DNA from 3 places in the Streptomyces mirabilis genome. Region 3 is predicted to be linked to each of the others. Evidence: predicted binding sites of a transcription regulator. Region 3 holds the regulator's gene; each other region holds the start of a gene.
The links. The regulator HspR, encoded in region 3, represses chaperone genes until heat shock. The targets are predictions, from matches to a motif close to TTGAGNNNNNNNNNCTCAA.
Positions count from the first base shown of each region.

Region 1: dnaK (molecular chaperone DnaK) is a predicted target of HspR. The motif match lies at 5,380-5,398, and genes of this name have one in related genera.
Region 2: lon (endopeptidase La) is a predicted target of HspR. The motif match lies at 842-860, and genes of this name have one in related genera.

Region 1 covers NZ_CP074102.1:737,972-745,654, forward strand. The annotation lists gene SMIR_RS03350 (LysR family transcriptional regulator) at 1-830, opposite strand, end outside; gene SMIR_RS03355 (DUF6817 domain-containing protein) at 1,009-1,569, shown strand; gene SMIR_RS03360 (helix-turn-helix domain-containing protein) at 1,632-2,483, shown strand; gene SMIR_RS03365 (Sco1979 family transcriptional regulator) at 2,539-3,405, shown strand; gene dnaK (molecular chaperone DnaK) at 3,468-5,333, opposite strand; gene SMIR_RS03375 (OsmC family protein) at 5,464-5,889, opposite strand; gene SMIR_RS03380 (vWA domain-containing protein) at 5,976-7,683, opposite strand, start outside.
Region 2 covers NZ_CP074102.1:2,613,200-2,620,882, forward strand. The annotation lists gene lon (endopeptidase La) at 1-819, opposite strand, end outside; gene SMIR_RS11310 (sulfatase-like hydrolase/transferase) at 930-1,439, shown strand; gene SMIR_RS11315 (rhomboid-like protein) at 1,545-2,471, opposite strand; gene SMIR_RS11320 (TetR family transcriptional regulator C-terminal domain-containing protein) at 2,526-2,876, opposite strand; gene SMIR_RS11325 (hypothetical protein) at 3,017-3,217, opposite strand; gene SMIR_RS43430 (hypothetical protein) at 3,338-3,532, opposite strand; gene SMIR_RS11335 (spermine/spermidine synthase domain-containing protein) at 3,940-4,617, shown strand; gene SMIR_RS11340 (response regulator transcription factor) at 4,731-5,468, shown strand; gene SMIR_RS11345 (HAMP domain-containing sensor histidine kinase) at 5,516-6,658, shown strand; gene SMIR_RS11350 (multifunctional oxoglutarate decarboxylase/oxoglutarate dehydrogenase thiamine pyrophosphate-binding subunit/dihydrolipoyllysine-residue succinyltransferase subunit) at 6,941-7,683, shown strand, end outside.
Region 3 covers NZ_CP074102.1:3,892,697-3,900,379, reverse strand. The annotation lists gene dnaK (molecular chaperone DnaK) at 1-1,509, shown strand, start outside; gene grpE (nucleotide exchange factor GrpE) at 1,506-2,174, shown strand; gene dnaJ (molecular chaperone DnaJ) at 2,208-3,392, shown strand; gene SMIR_RS17140 (heat shock protein transcriptional repressor HspR) at 3,397-3,849, shown strand; gene SMIR_RS17135 (fibronectin type III domain-containing protein) at 3,907-4,587, opposite strand; gene SMIR_RS43515 (PA14 domain-containing protein) at 4,530-4,889, opposite strand; gene SMIR_RS17130 (sugar ABC transporter substrate-binding protein) at 5,165-6,292, shown strand; gene SMIR_RS17125 (hypothetical protein) at 6,788-7,279, shown strand; gene SMIR_RS17120 (DUF397 domain-containing protein) at 7,257-7,445, opposite strand; gene SMIR_RS17115 (DUF5753 domain-containing protein) at 7,458-7,683, opposite strand, start outside.

The DNA.
Region 1 (7,683 bases), 3.2 Mb from region 3:
GCGTCCCAGCGGCGGACGGCCCAGCCGACCGGGAGCGGGGGCAGATTGGAGATGGGGACGAGGCGGAGGGGACCGTCACCGGGGATCTCCCAGCCGGGCAGCACAGGCACGACGGCGTGGCCGAGGCCGAGCTCTGCCAACAGGAGGGCGGTGTCCCAGTCGGCGACGCTGGTGTCGGAACCGCTCCGGATACCGAGTTCGGCGAACGCGGCATCGAGGCGGGCGCCTGAGCTGGAGTTCTGGGGGAGTCGGATGAGGCTGATGTCGCTGAGTTCGGCTGTGTTGACATAGGGCCGGCCCGCGAGCGGATCGTCGGCACGGACAGCCAGCACCCAGGGCAGGGCGACGACGGGGCGCTGCTCGATTCCGCGCACTGGGCCGGCGATCGTGACCCAGGCGAGGTCCAGGTTGCCGGCGGCGAGGGCCTCGAAGCAGTTGCGGCTGGAGGTCTCTGTCTGGAACTCCAGACTGACCTTCGGGTAGCGCTGACGGAAGGCGACGATGGCGTCGGACATGAAGTGCCGCACGGTTGTTCCGCCCGTGGTGACGCGCACAGAGCCGCTGTCGCCGTTGACAAGGTCTCCGAGACGCCGCAGGGCCAGATCCAGACCGGCGATGCTGTCCGACGCGGCCTCGCACAAGACGCGCCCCGCATGTGTGGGCACGACACCTCGTGGCTGGCGCTCCAGGAGGCTCACACCGGCCTCTCGCTCCAATCGCTTCACATGCTGGCTCACCGCTGACTGCGTGCAGTCCAGCTCCCGGGCAACGGCGCTGAGGCTTCCCGCCCTGCACACGGCCACGAAGACGCGCAGGTCCTCCAAAGTCATAACCCCAAGCTATAGCTTGGGCATAGCTAGAAATCCATAGGATTGACTGGGGGTTATGGGGTCCAGGATGATCGGTGCAGGGCCCAGGCGGCAACCCGTCCGGCGCTTTCGCGGGGTCCGGACCACAGGCGAAGGCGCGGACGGGTGCCGACCCCAAGCGACGGAAGGACACCGCCCTGTGCCTGCTTCTCCTGCCGCTGCCGGCCAGGCCATCGCGCTGCTGCGCAAGCTCGGCGCTGCGGACATCGCCCATCCGGGCGGCACTCTCGTCACCCATCTCCAGCGCGTCCAGGGACAACTCGCCGTATGGGGCGCCCGCCCCGCTCTCCAGCTCGCGGGCCTGTGCCACGCTTTCTACGGCACCGACGGCTTCCCCACTGCTTTGCTTTCTCCGGACAGCCGCACCGAACTCGCAGAGGCGATCGGCGCCGAGACTGAATCCATCGTGTATCTCTACGCGTCGTGTGACCGGAAGGCCACCTATCCAACGCTCGCGGATGCCGACGGGGCCTTCCGGAATCGGTTCACCGGCCGCCTCCACACTCCCCTGCCGCAACTTCGACGAGACTTCGCCGAATTGTCCGCCGCCAACGAACTCGACCTTGCCCGCATTGACCCCGTCTTCCGCGAGCAGTGGGGAGCCGAACTCCTCGCCCTGTTCACCCGATTCCAGCCCCTGTTGAGCCAAGCCGCTTGGTCGGACTGCCACACAGTGCTTGCCGCGGCTCCGCAGGACTAGGACGCGTATCGGGTTGCGATCGCCACGCACCACCCACGGCCTTCCTCGGTTACGGTCGGCGTATGTCCATCGTCGCGTCCGGTCCGACCAGGCCCTCAACCAACTCCGTCGGCAAAGGCGTCGGCCCGCTGCTGCGCGGCTGGCGGGAACAGCGTCGGGTCAGCCAGCTGGAACTGGCGCTGCGGGCCGACTCCTCGGCCCGGCACATCAGCTTCATCGAGACCGGCCGCTCCCGTCCGAGCGAGGAGATGGTGCTGCGGCTGGCCGAACACCTCGACGTCCCCGTACGGGAGCGCAACGCGCTGCTCCTGGCCGCCGGCTACGCGCCCCACTACCCGGAGCCCCCCCTCGACGACCCCTCGATGGACGCCCTGCGCCAGGGCATGGAGCGGCTGATCCAGGGCTACGAGCCCTACCCGGCGCTGGTGGTCGACGCCACGTACACCGTGCTCGCCGCCAACCGGGGCATCACCATGCTCCTGGAGGGCGTCTCCGAGTCGCTGCTCACGCCGCCGCTGAACGCGATGCGGCTGACCCTCCACCCGGAGGGCCTGGCGCCTCGGATCCGCAACCACCGCGAGTGGCGCGACCACCTGCTCGCGCAGATGGAACGGCAGATCGCCCTGGACCGCTCCGAGCCACTGCGTGCGCTCTACGAGGAGGTGGCGGCCTACCCGGTACCGGACCAGGGACAGGAAGGGAAAATGGCGCTGGAACCGGATGAAGATGTCGAGCCCGTTCCCTATTTCGCTCTCCCTCTGCAGATCGAGCACGGCGGGCGCGTGCTGTCCTTCATTTCATCCATCTCCACCTTCAACACCCCGATGGACGTCACTGTCGCCGAGCTGGCCATCGAGACGTTTCTCCCCGCGGATCCGGCGACGGTCAAATACCTTCAGTCACTGGTGTCTTGACGGAGCGTCGCCGATCCGTTTGAGTGGAGGCTTCGGCGCTTGGGGAGGGCGTGGCGTGAGTGAGCGGCGGGCTGCGCCCACCGTGGGGCAAGTGGTGCTCGGGCGGCGGCTGCAGGAATTGCGGGAGGCCACCGGGCTGAAGCGGGAAGAAGCCGCGCGTGTCCTGCGTGTCGCCCCGGCGACGGTGCGGCGGATGGAGATGGCCGAGGTCGCCCTCAAGATCCCCTACCTCCAGGTGCTGCTGACGACGTACGGAGTGGCCGACGACGAGGTGGCCGCCTTCGTCGCGCTCGCCGAGGAGGCGAACCAGCCGGGCTGGTGGCAGCGGTTCCACGATGTGCTGCCGGACTGGTTCAGCATGCACGTCAGCCTGGAGGGCGCCGCCCGTCTGATCCGCTCGTACGAGCCGCACTTCGTGCCCGGGCTGCTGCAGACCGAGGAGTACGCGCGCGCCGTGCTGGAGGCGGGAACGGTGGGCCAGACGGGGCCCGAGGCCATCGAGCGGCATGTGACGCTGCGCATGACGCGGCAGCAGCTGCTGCTGAGGCGCGAACACCGGCCCCACCTCTGGGTGATCATGGACGAGACCGCGCTGCGGCGCCCGGTGAGCATCCGTGGGGAGGTCATGCGGGACCAGATCGACCGGCTGCTGCGGGAGATGGAGAGCGACGACATCTCCGTCCAGGTCGCCGAGTACGCGAGCGGCCCGCATCCGGGGACGTACACCTCGTTCGCGCTGTTCCGCTTCGCGGAGCCGGAACTGCCCGACATGGTCTACAGCGAGTACCTGACCGGTGCCATCTACCTGGACTCGCGCCCCGAGGTGGCCATGCACCTGGAAGTGCTGGACCACATGTCGGCCCACGCCGCCTCCGTGCCCCGCACCAAGGAGATCCTGCGGGAGATCCGGGACTCCTACTGAGGAGTTCCCAGCGAGGACTTCCCAGGGAGGGGCTCACACAGAGCCCCTCTCCTCAAAAGCCCTTACGCCGCGCCGCCCCTCGTCTCCCTCTCGTCGTCCACGATCTCGGCGTCCACCACACCGTCCTCCGCCGCCGTGGTGTGCTCGGCGGCCGGCTCCTCCCGGGGGGTCTGCTGGGCCTGGGCGTACATGGCCTGACCCATCTTCTGGCTCACCGAGGCCAGCTTCTCGACGCCGGTGCGCAGGGCGGTGGTGTCGGTGGCGGAGTCCTCCAGGAGGCGCTTGAGGTCGGCGACGGCGGACTCGACCTCGGGCTTCGTCTCTGAGGGGATGCGTTCGCCGTTCTCACGGAGGAACTTCTCGGTCTGGTAGACGAGTTGTTCGGCCTGGTTGCGGGTCTCGGCGGCCTCGCGGCGTGCGCGGTCCTCCTCGGCGTACTGCTCGGCCTCGCGCATCATGCGGTCGATGTCGTTCTTGGGGAGCGCGGAGCCGCCCGTGACGGTCATCTTCTGTTCGCGCCCGGTGGCGAGGTCCTTCGCAAAGACGTGCATGATCCCGTTGGCGTCGATGTCGAAGGCGACCTCGATCTGCGGGACTCCGCGCGGCGCGGGCGGCAGCCCGGTGAGGTCGAAGACGCCGAGCTTCTTGTTGTACGCGGCGATCTCGCGTTCGCCCTGGTAGACCTGGATGCCGACCGAGGGCTGGTTGTCCGCTGCGGTGGTGAAGATCTCCGAACGGCGGGTCGGGATCGTGGTGTTGCGCTCGATGAGCCTGGTCATGATGCCGCCCTTGGTCTCGATGCCGAGGGACAGCGGGGTGACGTCGAGGAGTAGGACGTCCTTCACATCCCCCCTGATGACACCCGCCTGGAGAGCCGCGCCGAGCGCCACGACCTCGTCCGGGTTGACACCCTTGTGCGGGTCCTTGCCGGTGAGCTCCCTGACCAGGTCTGTGACGGCGGGCATCCGGGTCGAGCCGCCGACCAGGATGACGTGGTCGATCGCGGCGAGCTTGACGCCCGCGTCCTTGACCGCCTGGTGGAAGGGGGTCTTGCAGCGGTCGAGCAGATCGGCGGTCAGCTCCTGGAACTGAGCACGGGTCAGTTTCTCCTCGAGGTGCAGGGGGCCGTCGGCGGTGGCGGTGATGTAGGGCAGGTTGACGGTGGTCTCGGAGGAGCTGGACAGCTCGATCTTGGCCTTCTCGGCACCCTCGCGCAGCCGTTGCAGCGCCATCTTGTCGTGGCCGAGATCGATGCCGTACGAGGCCTTGAAGCGCTGCGCGAGGTGTTCGACGATCCGCTGGTCCCAGTCGTCGCCGCCGAGCCGGGTGTCGCCGTTGGTCGCCTTGACCTCGATGACGCCGTCGCCGATCTCCAGGAGCGAGACGTCGAAGGTGCCGCCACCCAGGTCGAAGACGAGGACGGTCTGCTCCTCGCCCCGGTCGAGGCCGTAGGCGAGGGCGGCGGCCGTCGGCTCGTTGATGATCCGCAGCACCTTCAGGCCCGCGATCTCGCCCGCCTCCTTGGTGGCCTGGCGCTGGGCGTCGTCGAAGTAGGCGGGCACGGTGATCACGGCGTCCGTGACGTCCTCGCCGAGGTAGGCCTCCGCGTCCCGCTTCAGCTTCTGCAGAACGCGCGCCGACAGTTCCTGGGCACGGTAGCGGGTGCCGTCGACGGAGCCCTGCTCCGGGAAGCGCCAGCTCGCTTCGCCCATGTGGCGCTTGACCGAGCGTGCGGTGCGCTCCACGTTCGTCACGGCCTGACGTTTGGCGACCTCGCCGACGAGCACCTCGCCGTTCTTGGCGAAGGCCACCACGGAGGGGGTGGTGCGCGCGCCCTCCGCGTTGGTCACGACGGTGGGGTCGCCGCCTTCGAGAAGGGCCACCACCGAGTTCGTCGTTCCGAGGTCGATCCCGACCGCACGTGCCATGTCCGTCCCCTTCCGCCAGGGCGCTGCCCACCTTCAAGCACAAAACTTGAGTGCGTTCTTGTCAATGGGGCGGACATGACAGCGCCGCGGGCCCTGCGTGGGGACCGCGGCGCCGTACTGCTTCCGGACGTCAGGCCAGCTTGGCCGTCAGGGTGATCGTCGTGCCGGTCAGCGCCGCGCTGACCGGGCAGTTCTTCTTCGCGTCCTCGGCCGCCGCGACGAAGCCGTCGTTGTCGAGGCCCGGCACCGTACCCTCCACCGTCAGGTGGATGCCGGTGATGCCCTCGCCGGGCTGGAAGGTGACGTCGGCGTTGGTGACGAGCTTGGTGGGCGGGGTGCCCGCGCCCGCGAGGGCGTGCGACAGCGCCATGGAGAAGCAGCTGGAGTGGGCGGCGGCGATCAGCTCCTCGGGGCTGGTCTTGCCGTTGGCGTCCTGCGCCCGCGACGCCCACGTCACCGGCTGCTGGCCGATGCCGGAGGAGTCGAAGGTGACGACGCCGCTGCCCTCGAGCAGGTTGCCTTCCCACACGGTGTGCGCGGTGCGCGTGGTTGCCACGATGATTCCCTTCGATGGGGTCCCGTTTTCGGGGTCCGTGCGCACCATCCGATCACACCTGCGCGCGACTCACCCAGAATGACAGCTCACCGCACGCGGAAGACCGGTCCCCGCGCCGTGAACGGGAGCCACGCGCCCTGCGGAATCAGATACGCGTGCTCGCGCCGCACCCGCAGCACGTCGCACCAGCCGTCCGTGATGACCAGCAGCGGCGCGCCCGGCGGGAAGTCGTCCGCGCGGTGCAGCAGATCGATGCCGGGCTGCAGCACCGTACCGCCGCGCCCGTGCACCCGTACCCGTCCGGCGATCTCGGTGACCGGCAGATAGCCCGCGTCGTGCGGCGCCGCGTCGCAGAACACCACCCGCGCGGCCGGTACGTCCCGGGCCTCGGCGTACGAGGCGATGGCGCCCAGCGCCTTGCCGAGCAGCGTGCGGTCCATGGAACCGGAGGTGTCGAGGACGACGCCGAAGGTGCAGCGGGCGATCTCCTCGGGCGGGAAGTACCGTCCCGCGCGCGGGATGTCGGGGGTGGACGCCTGACGGCGCGAGGGGCGCGCGTACGTCCGTACCGGCTCGGGGCGGGGCACGAACTCGTCGAACCAGCGGGCCAGGCGGGCGTCCCAAGGCAGCGGCGGATGGCTGAGCGCGCGGATCTCCTCGACCAGACCGCCCGGCAGATAGCCCCGCTCCAGCTGCTGGTGCAGGTCGAAGCCGTGGCTCAGGCCGCGCCGGTAGAGCTCGTCCAGGTCCACGTAGTCGCGCGGGGAGCCGAGCGGGGCGCCGAGGATGTCACCAACACCCTTGCCGCGGAGCGTGGACAGCCGGCGCATCCGGCGCAGGTCCTTCGCGATCCGGTCGTACACCTCCTCCGCCGACAGATCCTTCAACTCCGCGTCGTACAGAAGTCCTTCGGGCATCGTGCCGACCTGCATCTCGCACAGCCAGCCGTTGATGACGTAGTCGGCCGCGATGTTGAAGAGGTACGGGTCGCGGGGGCCGCAGCGGTCGCCGTGCCGCAGGGCGGCGTGCAGCATCTCGTGGGCGAGGACGAACCGCCATTCCTCGTCCTCCAGTTGGCGCAGCGGGTTGATGTAGATCTCGCCCGCCTCCGCGTTCACGGCGGCGACGGAGATGTCGTGGGCGCGGGCCAGTTCGGCGTCGGCGACCAGGGTGATGCCGGCCGCGATGCCGCCGAGCAGCGGGTAGGAGGAGATGAACCAGCTCAGCGCCCGCTCCCAGGGCTGTAGCCGGGTGGGCCCGCCGCGCATCGAGCCGCGGCGGCCGCCGGCCACGTCCATCGCCGTGGCCACGGTGCGGGTCAGGGCGTGCGCGAACTCGAGCTGCCAGTCCGGGGCCTGGCCGCCCTTCCAGGTGTCCCACGGCACCAGCAGCTGGTCCGGCTCGCCGCCGGCCGTACCGCAGCGCTCGTACGGGGCCGGAGTCCCCTCGCGCCGCCAGCGGGCGGCGAGTTGCTCCTCGTCGCCGTCGGGGTACGAGGGCGGCAGGTCCTCTGGGGTGAGGCCGATGGGGAAACCGAGCAGGAAGCGGTTGACGACCGCGCAGCGGGCGGCGAGGGCGTGGCGGTCGGGCTGCTCGCGCGTCTTCGGCGCCGCCGGGACATGGCCGAAGCCCAGGTGGATGATGGCGTGCGCGACCGCCCAGGCCCACTCGACGGGCTCGGCGCGGCGGGTGGGGTGGACGTGCAGTACACCGTTGGAGTCGACACGGACGAGACCGTCGCGGGGTGAGTCGGGGCAGTCCTCCTGGCGGCAGGTGCTGAAGCCGATGGCGGCG
Region 2 (7,683 bases), 1.3 Mb from region 3:
GAGCGCGGCCTCGCGGACGTTCTCGGGGAGGTCGGCGGCCTCGACGCGGGTCCGGTAGTCGTCGGACTCCTCCCCCTCCTTGGCGTCACCGTTCAGCTCGCGCAGTTCCTTGCGGACGGCTTCGAGCTGGCGCCGCAGCAGGAACTCGCGCTGCTGCTTGTCGACGCCCTCCTGGACGTCCTTCGCGATGGACTCGGCGACATCCTGCTCGGCCAGGTGCTCACGCAGCTGCTCGGTGGCGAGCTTCAGCCGGGCGACCGGGTCGGCGGTCTCCAGCAGCGTGACCTTCTGCTCGGTGCTCAGGAACGGGGAGTAACCGGAATTGTCGGCAAGGGCGGACACGTCGTCGATGGCCTGTACGCGGTCCACGACCTGCCAGGCGCCGCGCTTGCGCAGCCAGCTGGTGGCGAGGGCCTTGTACTCCTTGACCAGTTCGGCGACGTGGCCGGGCAGCGGGTCGGGCACGGTCTCGTCGACCCGGGTGCCCTCGACCCACAGGGCGGCACCAGGGCCGGTCGTCCCGGCGCCGATCTTCACGCGCCCACGGCCGCGGATCAGCGCGCCCGGGTCGCCGTCGGCCAGTCGGCCGACCTGCTCGACAGTGCCGAGCACGCCCGTGCTCGGGTACGCCCCGTCGATGCGTGGCACCAGCAGCACCTTCGGCTTGCCGGGCTCCGACCGCGCGGCGGCCTGGGCGGCCTCCACCGCGGCGCGTACATCGGCGTCGTTAAGGTCCAGCGGAACCACCATCCCGGGCAGCACGACCTCGTCGTCGAGCGGCAACACGGGCAGGGTGAGCGGTGTGGACGTCGAAGCCATTATCTCTCCCTAGGCAGTCAAGTTGAGCTATGCCGACTCAATGCACGTGAGCCCCGGATTGTTCCCCGGGGTCTGTTCGCTGTGAGCGATCGCTCTCCACGGAGACATCCGTGCAGGTCAGCGGGGCACCCGCCGCGCTTACCTCTTGGTCGGCCTCACTCCGCCGCAAACCCACGGCGAACGCCTGTGGTGCGGTCAACGCCGTCGGCCCGCCGTCCCTTCCCGTGCGACCGCGCCCGGTCGACGCGGTCGACGCGATGCGGGACTTCCGCGACAAACTGCGCTCGCTCGGGCAGCTCGACAACACCCTGGTGCTGTACACGGGCGACCACGGCCTGCTCTGGGCCGACCACGGCTGGCTGCGCAAGTCGGTGCCGTACCGGCCGAGCCTGGAGGTGCCGTTCTACCTGTCGTGGCCGGGCGGCGGACTCGGCACGGCCAGGACCGACGACCGGCTCACGGCCCACGTCGACATCGCGCCCACCCTTCTCGACGCGGCGGGCATCACCCCGGACACCCCGCACGACAGCCACTGGCTGCTCGGCACCCGGGACCGCGACCATGTCCTCACCGAGTGGTGGTGGAACCGCCAGGACAAGCAGCCGATCGCGAGTGCGTAACAGGAGCACCGCTTCGGTGTCCCGGAGCTGGCCCGACGGCTGACGGCGGCCCGGGCGACCTCACCCGACCGGACCGGCCCGGACCCGCCGCGACCGCCCCGACCGCTAGGCGGCGACGGTGCCGGGCATCTGAGCGGTGTGTACGGCGGCGGGGGCGGCGGGGCTGGAGGCCGCCACCGTACGGGCGCGGCGCCAGCCCCGCACCAGCGGCCAGGTCGACACCCCGATCGCCAGGGACATCAGATGCCCCCAGTCCGTCATCGGGTCGGCGAATTCGAGCAGGTCCCCGACGACCATCGAGCCGAAGACGACCAGCAGCGGCCAGCGCAGCCAGGGCCTCAGCAGCCCGGCGAGCGCGCCGACGCTCGTGGCGACGCCGAAACTGATGCCGTAGTCGAGGCGGTGCAGGGAGCTGTCGGGAAGGCCTCCCGCCAGCACGGAAAGGCCGACGGGCACCTCGGTGGCCAGGGTGGCCACGACGTGCCCGAGCAGGAAGACTCCGGCGGTCCGGAGGCCGCCTATCCGCCGCTCCAGCGCGGTCAGCACCAGCACGAACCCGATGGCGTACGGCGAGGTGATCCCGCCCGCCATCCACAGCGCGCTGGCCAGCAGCACCAGCACCGGTTCGCGTACGAGGTGCGCGACGTCGGTGCTGGACCCCTGCTGCAAGGCGTGCACGAGGGAGGGGTCCGCGTAGTCGGTGACCATCGCGGTGACGGTGAGAACGGCCGCGTACCCGAAGGTGAAGGGCGTTCCAGTCGGGGTGGGCAGCAACCGCCAGGGACGGAGCGACCGCAGCCGGGCGAGGGCGCGGGAGACGGGTGGAACCGATGGGGCGGGAGGGGCGAGTACAGGGGGTGTCGTCGCCGGGCGGGGGGCGGGCGGCACGGCCGTGGCGCCGCGTTGTCGCGGCACCCCGTCCAGGAGAAGCGAGCCCGTCTGTGGGTCCTTGAGCGCGGCATCGGCCGAGGAGGCCGTCGGGGCTGTGGTCGTCGCCACTGCCGTCGCCGTCGCGGTCGTGCTCCGGTCCAAGGTGAGGGGCTCCTTCCGTCCCGCCCCACCCTTGGGGGCTCGCGGCGCCGCTGTCTATGACCGACGCCACGTGGGAGGCGATTCATAGCAACCTGATAAGCGGGTACGGCGTCCGCGGTCGCCGTGTCCGCACACGCGTCCGAGTCCGTCCGTATGCGCGTCCGACGGCAGCCCCGTGCCCGAGACGGTGATCGAGCGCAGCAATCGGTCGAGGTAGGCCCGCATCCGGGCGGCCATGCCGACACCCGCGGGGTCGAGGGCCCACTGAAACTGGATGCCGTCCATGACGGCGGCGAACTCCTCGGCGAGCGCCTCGCAGTCGGTGTCGGGCTTCAGTTCGCCGCCCGCGACCGCCTCGCGCAGCGTGCCCGCGCTGACCTCGACGAGATCGGCGTAGCGCTTCACGAAGAACGCGTGGGTGGGGTGGCCGAGTGCGCCTCGACGGCGAAGAACCGCTCGACGTCGCGCTCCTCGCTGCGCCGCAGTACACAGACGGGGCAACTACGGTGCGCTGTTCCTCTTCGATCGCCGCCGTACTGGACGCACTAGCCGTCCAGTACCTCCACTCCGTCAAGTAGCCCCTTTTTCAAGAAGCCCGTCACCGCGATCCACACCACCCCCTCGACAAGCGCGTCGAGGACCTGCTCTCCCGTGTGTCGCTGGAGAAGAAGGCGGGTCAAGCTGTTCCACTCCGTGCTCTGCATGAACGCGGACGGCACCTTCGCCACCGACGGACCCTCATGCACGTCGCCGCTCCCGAGCCGGCCGCGAGCACCTGTCTGGGCATCCCGGTCGCCCTCGCTGCGCGGGCAGCCGAGGGGCACCGACTGGGAATGAGGTCAGTTTCGGCTTCAATCGCGATGTCCTCACTGGGGCTCCTGCGTGAACTGCCTCGCCTTCGACGGCATCGTCTGCGCCGACTGGGGCCTGCTCACCGACGCGCCCGTGCTCGGCGAACTGTTCCCCGCGCGGGCCTGGAGCGCCGCGCAGTGCCCCGAGATGATCGTTGAACCGGTCCGCTCGGCCGCGTCACGGAGGAACGCGTCCATGAATCCGTACATCGACTCCCGCGCGAAAAACTCGGCCTCTTCGAGAACTGTCCCTAAGGACTGGGGAGGACGAGCTCAAGGAGATCCTGCGGCTGCTGGACGCGGTGCCCACGCTGGTGTGCGTCAGCCTCGAACGGCCCGTCGTCCTGCCCGAGATCGCCGCGAGGGCGGCCTCGCTGGTCGCCGACTACGGCGCGAGCGACACTGCACTCCTGGACGTCGTCTTCGGACGGGCGCGGGCCCAGGGGCGACTGCCGTTCGAACTGCCGCGCTCCACGGCGGCGGTGGAGGCGCCACGGCCGGACGTCCTCCCCGACGACACCGAAGACCCCGTGGTCTCCTACGGGCACGGACTGAACCTCCGCCCCCCGAGGGTTAATTCCGCTGCCCATCCTGGTGAAAGTGCCAGGATGGGTGCCATGACTGCCTCGTACGACATCCCTGTAGTCATCGATCGCCGGGAAGGCCCCTACGGCGAGGTCGTGTTGCGGCGCCACGGCGCACTGCTCCAGATCATCGCCAACGGGTGCTTCCTGATGGACACCTCCGACGGCCGCTCGGAGCGGCTGCTCGTCGACGCCGCGCTGGACGCCCTGGACGGGCGGGCGGAGCCGAAGGTGCTGATCGGGGGGCTCGGTGTCGGGTTTTCTCTGGCACACGCAGCCGCCGACCCGCGCTGGGGTCACATCACCGTCGTCGAGCGCGAAGGGGCCGTCATCGACTGGCACCGCGACGGACCGCTGGCCGAACTCACCGCGGCGGCGCTCGCCGACCCCCGGACCGAGATCGTGAGATCCGACCTGCTCGCTCACGTCAATGAGACTTCCGACACGTACGACGCACTGTGCCTCGACATCGACAACGGGCCCGACTGGACCGTCACCGAGGACAACACCGGGCTGTACGGACCGGCCGGACTGGCAAGCTGCGCAAGGGCGTTGAAGCCGGGCGGGGTACTCGCCGTGTGGTCGGCGCAGCCCTCTCCGGAATTTGAAGGAACGCTGCGGAATGCCGGATTCCACCAGGTGCGTACCGAAGAGATCCCCGTTGCCCGGGGCGTTCCGGACGTCGTCCATCTCGGGGTCGGGCCTGGATAGCCGAGCGAAGGTGACTGCCCGTACCCTGCTTCCCTGGCGCAGATCATTCAAGCGTCAAGCGCAGTCATGGGATCACCCCACGGATTCCGGAAAGCACACCTCAGGGGCGGGCGATGGAGCAGACACACACCTCGCACAACGGCACGGCGGCCACGCCAGGCGCTCAGCGCCGGGTGCTGGTGGTCGAGGACGACCCGACGATCGTCGACGCCATCGCGGCCCGCCTGCGAGCCGAGGGATTCCTCGTGCAAACCGCGGGCGACGGACCGGCCGCCGTCGACACAGCCGAGGCCTGGCAGCCCGACCTGCTGATCCTCGACATCATGCTGCCCGGCTTCGACGGCCTGGAGGTCTGCCGGCGCGTGCAGGCCCAGCGCCCGGTGCCGGTGCTGATGCTCACCGCGCGCGACGACGAGACCGACATGTTGGTCGGGCTCGGCGTCGGCGCCGACGACTACATGACCAAGCCGTTCTCGATGCGCGAGCTGGCCGCGCGCGTGCACGTCCTGCTGCGCCGGGTCGAGCGGGCCGTGGTGGCCGCCTCGACACCGCGCAGCGGGATCCTGCGCCTCGGCGAGCTGGAGATCGACCACGCACAGCGCCGGGTGCGGGTGCGCTCGGAGGACGTGCACCTCACGCCCACCGAATTCGACCTCCTGGTGTGCCTCGCCAACACTCCGCGCGCGGTACTCTCCCGCGAGCAGTTGCTGGCCGAGGTCTGGGACTGGGCGGACGCCTCGGGCACACGGACCGTGGACAGCCACATCAAGGCACTGCGCCGGAAGATCGGTGCCGAGCGGATCCGTACCGTCCACGGCGTGGGCTACGCGCTGGAGACCCCGACTCCCTGAGCCGGGTCTCCGCAGGGACCAGGAACCTCATGTAGGGGGCTGATGTCATGAGCGGGCTCGGTGAATCGGGCAGAACCACGGGCGTCGTGAGCGGTCCCGGCGAGCCGGGCCGCGGCGAGGGGTCCTGGGGCTCCGTACGCCCCTTCTCGATCAAGACCAAGCTGGGCGCGCTGGTCGTCATCTCCGTGCTCATCACCACGGGTCTGTCGATGATCGCGGTGCACACCAAGACGGAGCTCCGCTTCATCACGGTCTTCTCGATGATCGCCACACTGTTGATAACGCAGTTCGTGGCCCATTCGCTCACCGCGCCGCTGGACGAGATGAACACGGTCGCCCGCTCCATCTCGCACGGCGACTACACCCGCCGGGTGCGTGACGACCGGCGGGACGAACTGGGCGACCTGGCCCAGACGATCAACCTCATGGCCGACGAGCTGGAGGCCCAGGACCGCCAGCGCAAGGAACTCGTGGCGAATGTCTCGCACGAGCTGCGCACCCCCATCGCGGGCCTGCGCGCGGTCCTGGAGAACGTCGTGGACGGCGTCTCCGCCGCCGACCCCGAAACGATGCGTACGGCCCTGAAGCAGACGGAACGGCTGGGCCGGCTGGTCGAGACGCTGCTGGACCTCTCCAGGCTGGACAACGGCGTCGTGCCCCTGCGCAGGCGCCGTTTCGAGGTGTGGCCGTACCTGTCCGGCGTGCTCAAGGAGGCCAACATGGTCGCCTCCGCGCGCGCGGGCATCGCCTCGGGCTCCGGCAGCCACACCCGCACCGACGTCCATCTGCACCTCGACGTGTCCCCGCCGGAGCTGACCGCGCACGCCGACCCGGAGCGGATCCACCAGGTCGTGGCGAATCTCATCGACAACGCGGTCAAGCACAGCCCGCCGCACGGCCGGGTGACGGTCAAGGCACGGCGGGGCGACTACCCCGAGTCACTGGCCCTGGAGGTCCTGGACGAGGGCCCCGGGATTCCGCAGTCGGAGTGGCATCGGGTCTTCGAGCGCTTCAACCGCGGCGGGGTGCCCTCGCCCCACGGCCCGGGCAGCGACGGCGGTACGGGCCTCGGGCTCGCCATCGCCCGCTGGGCGGTCGATCTGCACGGCGGCCGGATCGGCGTGGCCGAATCCCAGCGGGGCTGCCGGATCCAGGTCACCCTTCCAGGGCTTCCTTCTCTGCCAAGTTGACGTAAAGTTCGAACCGGAGCCACAAGATCCATCGTCGTCCCGTGCTCGTGGACACGTGTGATCAGGCACAGGGCCGTGTGAGTCGTACCGCGACCCTGAATCGACGCACCCATTCCGGACCGAAACCCCGCTTGTTTCCCGCCATTTCCCTCCCCGAAACACGCTTTCCGATGTGACTTACACGACGTTGGACCGGCCCGGCCTGACCTTCTCGGCCATGGGGGCGTAGCCTTAATTCCCGCTGTCCATCACCTTGTGAAGCGGAAGAGGGCGGTTGCCGCCGTGTCGCCACAGTCCCCCAGTAACTCGAGCATCTCGACCGATGACCAAGCCGCCGGGAAGAACCCCGCGGCCGCGTTCGGTGCGAACGAGTGGCTCGTCGACGAGATCTATCAGCAGTACCTCCAGGACCCGAATTCGGTAGACCGAGCCTGGTGGGACTTCTTCGCCGACTACAAGCCGGGGGCCCCTGCCGCCTCGGCTTCGGCGGGTACTGCGGCCGCGGGGGCCGCAGGGACCACCACCCCGTCAGCAGCGCCTCAGGCCGCGCCTGCCGCTCCGGCAGCCCCTGCCGCGCCCTCGGCGCCCGCGGCCCCGGCCCAGGCCGCTCCTGCGGCTCCTGCGCCCGCCCAGGCCGCCGCTCCCGCGGCCGCTCCGGTGGCTCCGAAGCCCGCTGCCGCCGCCCCGGCTCCCGTGAAGGCCGCTCCGGCCGCCGCGAAGCCGAAGGCCGAGCCCGCGACCGAGGCCCCCGCGGGTCCCGAGTACGTGACGCTGCGTGGCCCCGCCGGTGCCGTCGCGAAGAACATGAACGCCTCCCTGGAGCTGCCCACGGCCACGTCCGTGCGCGCGGTCCCGGTGAAGCTGCTCTTCGACAACCGCATCGTCATCAACAACCACCTGAAGCGCGCCCGGGGCGGGAAGATCTCCTTCACCCACCTCATCGGCTACGCGATGGTGCAGGCCATCAAGGCCATGCCGTCGATGAACTGGCACTACGCGGAGAAGGACGGGAAGCCGACCCTCGT
Region 3 (7,683 bases):
GTCATCACCGTCCCGGCGTACTTCAACGACTCCGAGCGCCAGGCGACGAAGGAGGCCGGCGAGATCGCGGGCCTGAACGTCCTGCGCATCGTGAACGAGCCCACGGCCGCCGCCCTCGCGTACGGCCTGGACAAGGACGACCAGACGATCCTCGTCTTCGACCTCGGTGGCGGCACCTTCGACGTGTCCCTCCTGGAGATCGGTGACGGCGTCGTCGAGGTGAAGGCCACCAACGGCGACAACCACCTCGGTGGTGACGACTGGGACCAGCGTGTCGTCGACTACCTGGTGCAGCAGTTCCGCTCCGGCCACGGCGTGGACCTCGCCAAGGACAAGATGGCGCTCCAGCGTCTGCGCGAAGCCGCCGAGAAGGCGAAGATCGAGCTGTCCTCGTCCACCGAGACCTCGATCAACCTGCCCTACATCACGGCCTCCGCCGAGGGCCCGCTGCACCTGGACGAGAAGCTCACGCGCGCCCAGTTCCAGCAGCTCACCGCCGACCTTCTGGAGCGCTGCAAGACGCCGTTCCACAACGTCATCAAGGACGCGGGCATCAACCTCTCCGAGATCGACCACGTCGTTCTCGTCGGTGGCTCCACCCGCATGCCCGCCGTCGCCGAGCTCGTCAAGGAGCTGACCGGCGGCCAGGACGCCAACAAGGGTGTCAACCCGGACGAGGTCGTCGCCATCGGCGCCGCCCTGCAGGCCGGTGTCCTCAAGGGTGAGGTCAAGGACGTCCTGCTCCTCGACGTCACCCCGCTGTCCCTCGGTATCGAGACCAAGGGCGGCATCATGACGAAGCTCATCGAGCGGAACACGACGATCCCGACCAAGCGGTCCGAGATCTTCACCACCGCCGAGGACAACCAGCCGTCCGTCCAGATCCAGGTCTACCAGGGCGAGCGCGAGATCGCGGCGTACAACAAGAAGCTCGGGATGTTCGAGCTGACCGGTCTGCCGCCGGCCCCGCGCGGTGTCCCGCAGATCGAGGTCGCCTTCGACATCGACGCCAACGGCATCATGCACGTGACCGCGAAGGACCTGGGCACGGGCAAGGAGCAGAAGATGACCGTCACCGGCGGCTCCTCGCTGCCGAAGGACGAGGTCGACCGGATGCGCCAGGAGGCCGAGCAGTACGCGGACGAGGACCACAAGCGCCGCGAGGCCGCCGAGACCCGCAACCAGGGCGAGCAGCTCGTCTACCAGACCGAGAAGTTCCTCAAGGACAACGAGGACAAGGTCCCGGGTGACGTCAAGACCGAGGTCGAGGCCTCCATCGCCGAGCTGAAGGAGAAGCTCAAGGGCGAGGACACCGCCGAGATCCGCACCGCCACGGAGAAGGTCGCCGCGGTCTCGCAGAAGCTCGGACAGGCCATGTACGCCGACGCCCAGGCCGCGCAGGCCGCCGGTGGCGCCGAGGGTGCCCCCGGCGCCGAGCAGGCCAAGGCCGATGACGACGTCGTCGACGCCGAGATCGTCGACGAGGACCGCAAGGACGGTGCCGCGTGACGGAGGAGACCCCGGGCTTCGAAGAGAAGCCTGCCGTCCCCTCCGGCGCCACCCCTGACGACGCCGAGCCGAAGGCCGCCACCTCCTCCACGGAGGAGGCGGCGGCCCCGGCCGGGGACGCATCAGCAGCACAGATGGCCGGTCTGACCGCACAGCTGGACCAGGTCCGTACGGCGCTCGGCGAGCGCACGATGGACCTCCAGCGGCTCCAGGCCGAGTACCAGAACTACCGCCGCCGGGTCGAGCGCGACCGGATCGCGGTCAAGGAGATCGCCATCGCGAACCTCCTGACCGAACTTCTGCCCGTGCTCGACAACATCGCCCGCGCGCGGGACCACGGCGAACTGGTCGGCGGCTTCAAGTCGGTGGCCGAGTCGCTGGAGACCGTCGCGGCGAAGATGGGCCTCCAGCAGTTCGGCAAGGAGGGCGAGCCCTTCGACCCGATGATCCACGAGGCCCTGATGCACTCGTACGCGCCGGACGTCACGGAGACGACGTGCGTGGCGATTCTGCAGCCGGGGTATCGCATCGGCGAGCGCACCATCCGCCCCGCGCGGGTGGCGGTCGCCGAACCCCAGCCGGGGGCGCAGACCGGCAAGGCGGACTCCCAGGATTCCGCCGAGGCGGCCGACGACAAGGAGAGCGGTGGCCCGGACGAGGGCTGACGTTGAACGCATGAGAGAGGAGGGGCGTCGAGGATGAGCACCAAGGACTTCATCGAGAAGGACTTCTACAAGGTCCTCGGCGTCCCCAAGGACGCCACCGAGGCAGAGATCAAGAAGGCGTACCGGAAGCTCGCCCGCGAGTTCCACCCGGACGCCAACAAGGGCAACGCCAAGGCCGAGGAGCGCTTCAAGGAGATCTCCGAGGCGAACGACGTGCTCGGAGACCCCAAGAAGCGCAAGGAGTACGACGAGGCACGCGCCCTCTTCGGCAACGGCGGCTTCCGTCCGGGTCCCGGCGCGGGCGGCGGCAACTTCAACTTCGACCTGGGCGACCTCTTCGGAGGCGGCGCCCAGGGCGGAGCGGGCGGTGCCGGCGGCTTCGGCGGCGGCATCGGAGACGTCTTCGGGGGCCTGTTCAACCGCGGCGGCGCGGGAACCGGTACGCGGACCCAGCCCCGGCGCGGCCAGGACATCGACACCGAGGTGACGCTCAGCTTCACCGAGGCGGTGGACGGCGCGACGGTCCCGCTGCGGATGACGTCCCAGGCACCCTGCAAGGCCTGTTCGGGCACCGGTGACGCGAACGGCACACCGCGCGTGTGCCCGACGTGCGTCGGCACCGGCCAGGTCGCGCGCGGCTCCGGCGGCGGCTTCTCGCTCACGGACCCCTGCCCGGACTGCAAGGGCCGCGGTCTGATCGCGGAGAACCCCTGCGAGATCTGCCACGGCAGCGGCCGCGCCAAGTCCTCGCGCACGATGCAGGTCCGCATCCCGGCGGGAGTGAGCGACAGCCAGCGCATCCGCCTGCGCGGCAAGGGCGCACCCGGCGAACGGGGCGGCCCGGCGGGCGACCTGTACGTCACGGTCCACGTGGACGCCCACCCGGTCTTCGGCCGCAAGGGCGACAACCTCACCGTCACCGTGCCCGTCACCTTCACGGAGGCGGCGCTCGGCGGCGAGGTGCGTGTACCGACGCTGGGCGGCCCCCCGGTCACTTTGAAACTGCCCCCGGGCACGCCCAACGGCCGTACGATGCGGGCCCGCGGCAAGGGTGCCGTCCGCAAGGACGGTACGCGCGGCGACCTCCTCGTCACCGTCGAGGTCGCGGTCCCCACAGACGTGTCGGGCAAGGCTCGCGACGCCCTGGAGGCGTATCGCGAGGCAACCGCGGGCGAGGACCCACGGGCGGAGCTGTTCCAGGCCGCGAAGGGAGCATGAGCAGATGGACGGCCGTCGTCGGAACCCCTATGAACTGACCGAGGAGACCCCGGTCTACGTCATCTCGGTGGCGGCCCAGCTCTCCGGCCTGCACCCGCAGACCCTGCGCCAGTACGACCGCCTCGGCCTGGTCTCCCCGGACCGCACCGCCGGGCGCGGCCGGCGCTACTCGGCCCGCGACATCGAACTGCTCCGCACGGTGCAGGCGCTGTCCCAGGACGAGGGCATCAACCTGGCCGGCATCAAGCGCATCATCGAGCTGGAGAACCAGGTCGCCGCCCTCCAGTCCCGAGTCGCGGAACTGGAATCGGCCCTGGACGGCGCCGCTGCCGCGATGCAGCAGCGCGAGGCCGCGGTGCACGCCTCGTACCGCCGTGACCTGGTCCCGTACCAAGAGGTCCAGCAGACGAGCGCGCTGGTGGTCTGGCGCCCGAAGAGGCAGCAGTCCTCGGACTGACGGCCGACGCCCATCTGTCGCTGGGGCCCGGAGGCTGAGCCTCCGGGCCCCAGCGCGTCACTTGGCGGGCGCGGTGACCGCCCAGTCGCCGGCGGGCAGGGTCTCGGTGCCGTCGGCCTTCACACCGGTCACCCAGTAGTAGGACGTGGTGCCGCGCTTCGCGCCGGTGTCGAAGTACACGAACGCTCCGGCCGAGGCCTCGTGGATCTTCTCGTACGCGGCGGTGGCGGGGTTCCACCGGTAGATGCGAAAGCCCTGCGCGGATTCGGGGGACCCCTCTTCGCCTGCTCCGAGCCCGGACCAGGTCAGCTGGTTGCCCTCGTCGCCCTCCGCCGCGGACGCCTCCAGACGGAGCGGCGAGCCCTCGGGCGTCGGCACGCTCGGCGTCGTGTCGAGCTCGGTCGCGGCCACCGCCTCGGCCGTCCGGGTCCACTTGAAGGAGGAGTTCCAGGAGGTGTCGATGGCGTCGACGAAGAAGCAGACGCGGTCGCCGTCCGGACGGGTGGTGTACGAGTACGAGGTGGTGTCGGCCGGCAGATACTCCGTCAGCGTTCCGGAGCACACCTGCTCCTCGCCCTCGTCGCCCCAGAGCTCACCCCGGTAGACGGTGTACCTCCCGAGGTCGGCGGCCGGGTTCTTGTCCCACTCCAGCTCGAAGCCGTACTCGGTCGGGGTGACCGTCAGCCCGGTGACGGCGGGCGGCGGGGTGAGGTCCTCGCGTTCCCCGGCGGCGGCCATGGAACGCGCGGACTACCCGATCCGAAGTCCCTCGTCACGGTCCAGCGGACGCCGAAGTTGTCCTTGGGGAGGCCGGAGGCGGGGGCCTTCGTGCCCCAGTTCTCGCTGACCGCGCCTTCGCAGTCCGTTTTCTTCGGTGTGCCGGAGAAAGTGGTGTTCGCGTAGAACTGCCGCTTGTACGCCGGTGATGCGCAGCTGCTCGCGGCGGAGGCGGGTGCCCCCGATATGGCGAGCAGGCCCCCGGTGGTGGCGATCGTCAGTGTCGCGACGAGCGCCCGTCCACCCCGTCCAACTGGTCTCATGCTTCCCCTGATCCGTGCTGCGGTGTGCGCGGCCACCTTGGAGACTCCCGGGCGTGGGGGTGGGTTGTATGCCGCCGGGGAGCGAGTGACGCAAGTCAATCAGAGGGGTTCTGTGGAAGTGGCGGCGCACCCCCTTCCCATCGTGTTCACTTGGGGAACACAGAATGCTGTTGCCATCTCGTTAAGTGGTTACTCCTTGACGCTGAGGTGATCGCCGCGTTGGCTTTCAGCCACCTGGGTCGCAAAGCAGCTACCTCGCCCGGAAGGCACCTGATGTGAACACTCGTAACACCCGGCTTCGTCGTACCGCCATAGCCCTGGCCTGCTCCGCGATGACCGTCTCCCTCGCCGCGTGCGGTGTCGTGGACGGGATCGGCGGCAGCAGCACCAAGGCGAGCCCGACCAAGGGTGACGACATCACGGTTGGTCTGCTCCTCCCGGAGAAGGCCAACACCCGTTACGAGAAGTTCGACTACCCGATCATCGAGCAGCAGGTCGCCAAGCTCACGAACAACAAGGGCAAGGTCGACTACGCCAACGCGGCTCAGGACGCCAACAAGCAGAGCCAGCAGTTCCAGCAGATGGTGGCCGACAAGGTCGACGTGATCCTCGTCGACGCGGTGGACTCCAAGGCCATCGCGAGCGATGTGCAGAAGGCCAAGGACGCGGGCATCCCCGTCATCGCCTACGACCGTCTGGCGCAGGGCCCGATCGACGCCTACATCTCCTTCGACAACGAGCTCGTCGGCCAGGTCCAGGGCAAGGCCCTCCTGGAGGCGCTGGGCACCGACGCCGCCTCGAAGAAGATCGTCATGATGAACGGCTCGCCCACCGACCCGAACGCGGCGCAGTTCAAGGCCGGCGCCCTGGGTGAGCTCAACGGCAAGGTCGTCATCTCCAAGTCGTACGACACCAAGGACTGGGACCCGGCCGTCGGCAAGGCCAACATGGAGAAGGCCATCACGGCCATCGGCCTCAACAACATCGCCGGTGTCTACTCCGCCAACGACGGACTCGCGGGTGCCGTCATCGACGCCCTGAAGACCATGGGCGTCAGCAAGGTGCCGCCGGTCACCGGCCAGGACGCCGAGCTGGACGCGGTGCAGCGGATCGTCCGGGGCGAGCAGTACATGAGCGTCTACAAGTCCTACCCCGACGAGGCCTCCGCGGCCGCCGAGATGGCCGTGGCGAAGGTCCAGGGGCGTGGTATCGAGTTCGACGCGCTCACCCGCGACAAGGTCGACAGCCCCACGAACAAGAAGATCCCCTCCCAGCTGATGCCCGTGGTCGCCCTGACCAAGGCGAACATCAAGGAGACGGTGATCCAGGACGGCATCTACACCGTCAAGCAGATCTGCGCGGCCTCGACCAAGGCGGACTGCACGGCGATCGGCCTCAAGTAGTCGTGCTTCGGCACTGACGACCTGCACCGACGTCCTGCACGGACGACCTTCCCTGACGAACGCGCGGGAGCCCTGGGGGAGGGGCTCCCGCGCGTTCGTCGGATCGGTGCTCCAGTGCTTCTCAGGTACGTACGGTCCGGGGGCGGGCAGTGCGGGCCCGTTCGGCCCGTACGGCGTCCAGGATCGCTGTGCTGGTGGTCGGGCCGCTGCCGGTGCAGGCGAAGCCCTTGCCGCCTATGAGGACGTTGAGCCGGTGCGGGATTCCTGCTCTATCTGAGCTACTGACCTCGGTCGGAGGAAGAACTGGAGAAGCTGGTCCGTCGTTGGAGCGCCCTCTTCATCGGCTGTATCACCCGGTGCTCGGCGCGAATCGGACTGAACCGGGTCGGCGACAGCGTGATCGCCGGGTGAACCGTTTCGGGGCTGCGCGTGTCTCAGAGGGGGACCGTGCTTGCTGTGTTTGATGCGCTAGTTGCGCTGGAGGCGTCCGTGGCCATGATCGGCCTTTTCTGGATCACCAAGGAGAGCGTGTACGTGGGCGCCGAACCCGAGGGGTACGGGCGCGGGGTGCGGCTCACCCCCGAGGGGCTTCAGGCCGTGGGTACGGGCCAGGAGGGGTTCTGGTCCTGGGCGGACGTCCGCGCGGTCACGGTCCACGACGTGCAGGTGCGCTCCAGTACCCGGTGGCTGGTGAACAACGTGATGGACACGGTCCTCGACCTGGCGATGGGCGGCGGTGAGGCGCCGCCCGCGTTCGAACTCCACGTACGGACGGACGAGGAGAAGGCCGAGCTGACGGTGTACACCGCGGCCGTCGGGGGTTACGTCCAGTCCGAGTACGAGCTGTCGGTGGCGCTGCTGAACCGGTTCGTGGACGGTACGGCGGACGTGGCGCGGCTGCTGGAGTGGGGAAGCGTCGAGGGCGACGGCGTGACGCCCTGGCGGGCGGCGCGCGAGGCCCTGCTCACGAGCTGGGCCGCGGCCTGAGATGTTCGAGGAGGGCGGCGAGCCCCTCCGGGGTGGTGGCGAGTACGGTGCGGGGTTCGTCGCTCTCGCGTAGGCGGATCGTTCCGTCGGGGGCGACGGCGACGTTCACGCATTCGCCTTGCGGGCCGCCGCTGAACGTCGACTTCTGCCAGTCGAGTTCGGACATCGTGGCTTCCCCCTAAAGCGTGTGGAGAAGGTGCTGGACGAGGCCCAGCGAGTCCTTCACTGAGTGTGCTTCGGGGGCCAACGATACGTCGACGGGGGCCAGGGCGTTCTCGACGAGACGGTCGAACATCTCGCCGTACCGGCGGAGTTGCGTCCGCTCGCTCAGGTACCGGGCGCCCGTGGGCTGCTCCAGAACCACGGTGCTGAGTTCTGAGGAGCCCGGGACGATGTGGACGAAG